DNA from 2 places in the Arthrobacter phoenicis genome. Region 2 is predicted to be linked to the other one. Evidence: riboswitches for the same ligand, from Rfam matches in the RefSeq annotation. Region 2 holds a riboswitch; the other holds the start of a gene.

Region 1 (3,198 bases), 2.2 Mb from region 2:
GCCGCCCGGACAAGACCGAGGTGGATATCGTCACCCTCGACGACTACACGATCGGCCGTTTCACGTTCCAGCCCGGCTGGCGCTGGTCCGACTGCATCAAGCCGGTGGTCCACACCGAGATGTGCCAGCTCAGCCACGTCGGCTTCTGCGTCTCCGGCAGGCTCACCGTCGAGACCACCGACGGCAACCGGGTGGAGATCGCCGGCGGCCACTCCTACACCATCCCGCCGGGGCACGACGCGTGGGTCGAGGGCGGGGACGCGTTCGTGGGGATTGAATTCGTCAGTGCCGCGGGCTTTGCGAAGCCCGGCGGATAGGACGGATCCTTGCGGAAAATCATCCTGTCCTTCCAGGTCTCCCTCGACGGCTTCATGGAGGGCCCGCACGCGGACATCAGCTGGCACCGGGTGGATGCCGAACTGCATGAGCACTTCAACGACCAGCTGCGCACCATGGGCGCGTTCCTGGACGGCCGGGTCACCTATGAGCTGATGGCCGGGTACTGGCCGACGGCGGACCAGGACCCTGACTGCCCTCCCGCCGTCGCGGACTTCGCCGCCATCTGGCGGGAGATGCCCAAGTACGTCTACTCCCGCACGCTGCCGGAGGCCGGCTGGAACACCACGGTGGTGCGCGAGGTCGACGCCGGGCAGGTGCGGGCGCTCAAGGCCGCCCCCGGCGGCGACCTGGCCCTCGGCGGGGCGGAGCTGGCCGACTCCTTCCGCCGGCTCGGGCTGATCGACGAGTTCTGGATCTACGTCCACCCGGTGCTGGTGGGCCGCGGAACGCCGCTGTTCAAGGCCGCAGACTCCCCCACCGGCCTGACGCTGCTTGAGAGCCGGGCGTTCGGCAACGGCGTGGTCCTCCTGCGGTACGCGGCCGACAACGACGCGGCAGACAGCGTAACCGCAGACGACGAAACCTCAGACAACGAAACCGGCGCCCGGCAGCCGTGAGGGCTGCCGGACGCCGGTCCGGTACTGCTGAACGCGCGGGTTAGGCTCCGGCGCGGACGAAGGTCACGCTGCCGGTGGCGGTCAGCCAGGACAGCGGGTGCACGATCGTCTGGTTGGAGCCGTTCATGCCGCCGCTGATCGCCTGGCCGTTGCCGGCGTAGATGGCGACGTGGCCGGACTGGACGATCATGTCGCCCGGCTGCGGGTCGGAGACGACCTTGCCGTAGTTGAGGAACTGCTGCGGGCCGAGGTCGCCCACCGGGATGCCTGCGGCGCCGAGCGCCTTCTCCACCATCGCGGTGCAGTCCTGCGTGATGCCGATTTGGCTGTACGCGGCGGAAAGCATGGCGGCGTTGACGCCACCGGCGGGGGGCGGCGGCCGGAGCCGGCGCCGGGGCTGCGGCCTGGACGGTCACCTTCGCCACCGGGGCGGCCGGGGCCTGGGCCACGGGGGCCTTGGCCACCGCGGGCGCGGCGGCAGGGGCCGGAGCCGGAGCCGGGGCCTCGACGACGGGCGCCGGGGTGGTGGCGACGGCCGGGCGGTCGAAGCTGATCTGAACGGCAGAGTCGGCGGTCACCGGGGCGGAAACCTTGCCGGCGACGTCGGCGTGCGAGACGGGTGCGGATTCCCGTTCGGCGGGGACGTTGCCGGCGGCGTTGGCCGCCATGCCGCTGGTCAGGACCAGGCCGGAGGCGGCGAGGACGACGGCAGCCTGCCGGCCCACGGTGCCGGTCGCCGCGGCGAAGGCGGCACCCCGACCGGTGGTTGCGGTGGTGCCGGGGCGCGCGTCAGTAGAGCGTGAAGTCATAATGTACCTCTCCCAAAGCCTGCGAGGTGAGCTGTCGGATTCGGATGGGAGACACCCGGCCGCGGGTCCGTCTGGGCGGACACTGCGCGGCTTCACCCCAAGACCCGCCCGTGGGCAGGTCGCGATTGGTTTCCCCGTCTCTGCCAGCTGGTTGCGAGGATGCCCTGGACCGCGGCAGAGTTAGGCAATCGGTCCGGGGGCGCCCGTCTCGGAAACCAACGGGCACCTCTCCACGGTAACGGCCATCCTCCCGAATGTCACATTAAGGTAACGGCGGAGGCGTCCCGGCGGGGCTACGATGATCCCACCATGTCCCGAGCGGAGGGTCCGATGAATCTCCATTGTGTCGCGATCTGCCAGCTGAGCGATCAGCCGCAGGAAGACTTCGACGTGAACACCGAGCTGCTGGTTCTCGAGGGGAAGGAGATCCACGTCGCCACCTGGGACGCCGAGCCGCGCGACGGCGGTTTCGACCTGCACGTACTAAACGACAGGGTGGACGCGCTGGGCTTCATGGTGGTGACGGACTGGGAGTTCCTGGACGGCAAGGCCTACGCCGTCGTCGAGCGCCGGCCCGCCTGAGACCCGCCGCTTCGCGCGGCCACCATCCCTAGGTTTCGCCGCCCGCTTCCCGTTCGACGCGCTCGACGGCGGCCCTCACGATCTCCGCCGCCCCGCCGTCGGGGCCGCCATACGCAGTGCCGTTGGCCAGGGCCGCACGGCGCCGGAACCGCGCCCAGTCCCCCTCGCGCTTGCGGAGTTCCCGCAGCGGAGCCAGCAGGGCAGCGCGGCGCAGCCAGGGGTCGGGGTCGCGGAGCCACCGGTCCAGGACGGCCTCGGCGCGGGACCGGGCCTGCCCGTCGAGCCCGACGATGAGCGGCCCCACGACGTCAACCGCCAGCGGGTCCGCGAGGTCGGGCAGGTGCGCGCCGCGGAGGAAGCCCTCGATCCGGGTCAGGTCCGAATTGTCCAGGTGCCGCAGGGCCGACTGCAGGAGCACGACGGCGGCCAGGCGGCGCTCGAACACGGGCACGGCCCACAGTTCCGAACTGAGCGCGGTGAGACCGTCCCGGTCCAGCTCCCGATGCCGGCGGAGCGCGTCCCGGACGGTGCCCCGGACCGCGCCAACGGAGGCACCGTAAATCGAGAGCCCGAGCCCGAAGCGGTCCTGATCGGCCTCGGCGCGCTGCCAGGAACTCTCGCGCTGCAGGGTCGCGTCTATGAAGTCACCGGCCTCGCTCACCGTCCCATTCTTCCGCACCGGCCGTGAGCCCGCGTCCGGCTAGTGGTCCGGGCTGCGGTACTCCATCAGGACGGTGTCCCGCCACTGCCCGGCGAGCGGCCCGTAGGACATCAGGCCGATCCGGCGCCGGGTGCCCACCACGGTGAATCCCAGGCGTTCGTGCAGGGCCAGGGAGGCGGTGTTCTCCGGG
Region 2 (3,198 bases):
ACCGCGCCTGCTCGCAGGGTGGCGGACGACGCCGGGACCCCCGGCGGGCGGGGGCGGTCCGAAGCGTCCGGATGATAGTTTTGACCCATGCGCACTCTCGTTGTCGACCACCCGCTGGTGGCCCATAAGCTCACCGTTCTGCGGGACAAGAACACCCCGTCACCCGTCTTCCGCCAGCTCACCGAAGAGCTGGTCACGCTGCTGGCGTACGAGGCCACCCGCGACGTGCGCACCGAACCGGTCACCATCGAGACCCCGGTCAGCACCACCATCGGTACGGCCTTCACCAAGCCCACCCCGCTGGTGGTCCCGATCCTCCGCGCCGGCCTCGGCATGCTCGAGGGGATGACCAAGCTGGTCCCCACCGCGGAGGTCGGCTTCCTGGGCATGGCCCGCGACGAGGAAACCCTGGACATCATCACCTACGCCGAGCGGCTCCCCGAGGACCTGACCGACCGTCAGATCTTCGTCCTGGACCCGATGCTGGCCACCGGCGGCACCCTGCGCGAGGCGATCAAGTTCCTCTTCAAGCGCGGCGCCTCCGACGTCACCTGCATCTGCCTGCTGGCCGCCCCCGAGGGCCTGGCCAAGCTGGAGGAAGAGCTCTCCGATGCCAACGTCACGATCGTTCTGGCCTCGATCGACGAGAAGCTCAACGAGAAGTCCTACATCGTCCCCGGCCTGGGCGACGCCGGCGACCGGCTCTACGGCATCGCCGGGTAGCGCCCTTACGCATCCTTTCGAGGACTCGCCCGGGCTACCCGGGACACAGCAAAGGCACCGGATCTGAGAAGATCGGTGCCTTTGCTGTGTCTGCGCGACGTGGCTGCAGCTTCTAGCGGCTTAGTACCAGTTGTTCGCGTAGTGGAAGTTCAGGGCGCCGCAGGGGGAGCCGTACCGTTCCTGCACGTACTGCAGGCCCCAGTTGATCTGGGTGCGGTAGTTGGTCATGTAGTCCGCGCCGGCGCTGGCCATCTTCTCGGCCGGGAGGGACTGGACTACGCCGTACGCACCGCTGGAGGGGTTGGTGGCCGTGGTCTTCCAGTCCGACTCGCGGGTCCAGAGCTTCATCAGGCACTGCATCTCGCTCGGGGCCCAGCCGTGGGCCGGCAGCTGCGAGGCGGCGTAGGCCTGGGCGCCGGCGGGATCGTCGACGGCCACCGGCTGCGGGGCCGGGGCGGGTGCCGCGGCGGGGGCCGGAGCGGCCGGTGCGGGAGCCGGGGTGGACGGAGCGGGGGTGGACGCGGCCGGAGCCGGAGTCTCGGGGGTGACCTTGGAGGCCTGGGCTTCGACGCTGGCCGGCGCCGTGGCCGGGGTGTAGTTGCCGAGCCGTTCCAGATCGGAGAGCTGCAGGCTCGGGGCCTGGGTTGCGGTCGCGGCCGGGGCGGTGGTGCCGGTGGCCTGGCCCGCGGCGCCGGCGCCCAGCAGCACGGCAGCCGCGGTCAGCGCGACGGCGGTGAGCTTGCCCTTGGAGCCAAAGGTGGTGCGGCCTCGGGTGGCCGAGCCCTGGGCCGGGTCGGCGCGGTGGCGCGCGACGTCGGCCGAGGAGGTGCGTTTAGCGCCTTTTAGGCGCACGGGTGCCTTGTGTTCAGTCATGTTCGCCTCTCAACGCCTACGGAGTTAGCTGTCGGGTTCGGATGAGAAATCCGGCCGCTCGGATCATCAACGAGTCGGCTTAACCCCAAGGGGTGCATGGATGCAGGTGCCCGGGAACTCTGGGTTCCCCGTCTCTGCCTCAATCCATGGAATCCGGGAAGCGGCAGAGTTTGGCGTCAGACCCGGATATGCGGCCAGATCGATGGCCGCACCATAAAAACGGTACCGGACTTTCTCTCGCATGTCACATTTAGGTAACGCCGCGGTGTGGCTGGTTGCCGATTCGCGGTGGCCGGGGTCCGGTTTTCGGGCCGTTTCGACGGTTCCCTGCACGCTCGACGCCTGGACCCTGTGTGTCAGGCTGTTGTGTGACAGGTTTCCTGTCGTTCACGGTCGGGCGTTCGGGGCGGGGAAAGGTCCGTAATGGATTTTGTGATCCCTTCGCGTGTGTCTAACCGGAGCCACTTCACTCTCGCGCAGAAACACGCGATTCTCGAGGAGTACGACAAGTGCCTTGAACGCGGTTCCAGGACCGCGTTCAGCAGGGCGGTCGGCATCACCGATGGAACTCTTCGGCTCTGGGTCCGGCAGCGTGAGGCCGGGGAGTTGAGGTCCAATGCCGCGCCAGGAAGTGAGGACCAGCGCTTGAATGCCGGAGATAAGCAACAGCTCAAACGGGTCTTGAGAGAGAACGAGATCCTTAAAGCCAAACTGGCCCGGTCCGAGGCCGCGGTGGACATTCTGGGAAAAGCTTCCGCGCTCTTGGACGCGATGGCCAGGAGCGCGGCGGCAACGGACCCGCACCTTCCGGACCCGGACCCGGGCCGGCCCGAATGGTTGATCCCAAAGTCTGGAAAGGAATCGCCCTGACCTTTGCCGGGCACCTGGTCTCGGCCGGCTGGTCAGCGGTGAGGACCTGCGCCCTGCTCGGTCTTCACCGCACCACCTGGTACCGGCATCTGAACCCCGCTCCTCCCGCCGGAGTCACCCTCCCGCATAAGGGCCGGGCCTACCCGAACCGGATCAGCACGGCTGAGGCTAAGGAATTCATGGAACGGCTCAACTCCGAGGACTACGGGAACCTCTCGGTCACCCAGGCCTACTACCGGATGCTCGATTCCGGGCGCTGTTCCTTCTCGATCGCCTCAGCCCACCGGATCGTGGCCGCGCACGGGCAAAACGGGGACCGCCGGGTTCAACGCGGCGGCACCGGCTCCCGGCAACGGGTCAAACCTGTCCTGAACGCGGACGCCCCGAACCAGCTCTGGAGCTGGGACATCACGATGCTCCACGGGCCCGGGAGACACACCTACCGGCTCTACACCATCATGGATGTCTACTCCCGCAAGGTCGTCGGGCACCGGGTTGAACACACCGAAACAGCCGCCCTCGCCGCCGCCCTGATCCGGGACGCCGTCACCGGAAACCACCACAGCCCCACGGTCCTGCACGCCGATAACGGGGCCCCGATGCGGGCCGGCACAACCCTGGACCTGGCCCGGGCACTGGGCATCGAGCTCTCCTACTCCCGGCCCCGGGTCTCCGATGACAACCCGTACTCGGAGTCCCTGTTCAAGACCGTCAAATATGACCTCGACTTCC

Evidence for each region. Region 2 has a riboswitch for cyclic di-AMP ahead of ABC337_RS05355 (aggregation-promoting factor C-terminal-like domain-containing protein). Riboswitches for the same ligand answer to the same signal wherever they lie in the genome.
Region 1: another riboswitch for cyclic di-AMP. It lies ahead of ABC337_RS16095 (NlpC/P60 family protein); the one in region 2 lies ahead of ABC337_RS05355 (aggregation-promoting factor C-terminal-like domain-containing protein).

The regions. Positions count from the first base shown of each region.
Region 1 covers NZ_JBDFMK010000001.1:3,393,842-3,397,039, reverse strand. Annotated here, with positions in the region: gene ABC337_RS16105 (cupin domain-containing protein) at 1-317, shown strand, start outside; gene ABC337_RS16100 (dihydrofolate reductase family protein) at 327-956, shown strand; partial or broken gene ABC337_RS16095 (NlpC/P60 family protein) at 997-1,765, opposite strand; cyclic di-AMP (ydaO/yuaA leader) riboswitch at 1,768-1,962, opposite strand; gene ABC337_RS16090 (hypothetical protein) at 2,096-2,347, shown strand; gene ABC337_RS16085 (DNA alkylation repair protein) at 2,376-3,008, opposite strand; gene ABC337_RS16080 (GNAT family N-acetyltransferase) at 3,048-3,198, opposite strand, start outside.
Region 2 covers NZ_JBDFMK010000001.1:1,171,307-1,174,504, reverse strand. Annotated here, with positions in the region: gene ABC337_RS05365 (phosphatase PAP2 family protein) at 1-75, shown strand, start outside; gene upp (uracil phosphoribosyltransferase) at 88-723, shown strand; gene ABC337_RS05355 (aggregation-promoting factor C-terminal-like domain-containing protein) at 844-1,596, opposite strand; cyclic di-AMP (ydaO/yuaA leader) riboswitch at 1,595-1,777, opposite strand; gene ABC337_RS05350 (transposase) at 2,044-2,466, shown strand; gene ABC337_RS05345 (IS3 family transposase) at 2,430-3,198, shown strand, end outside.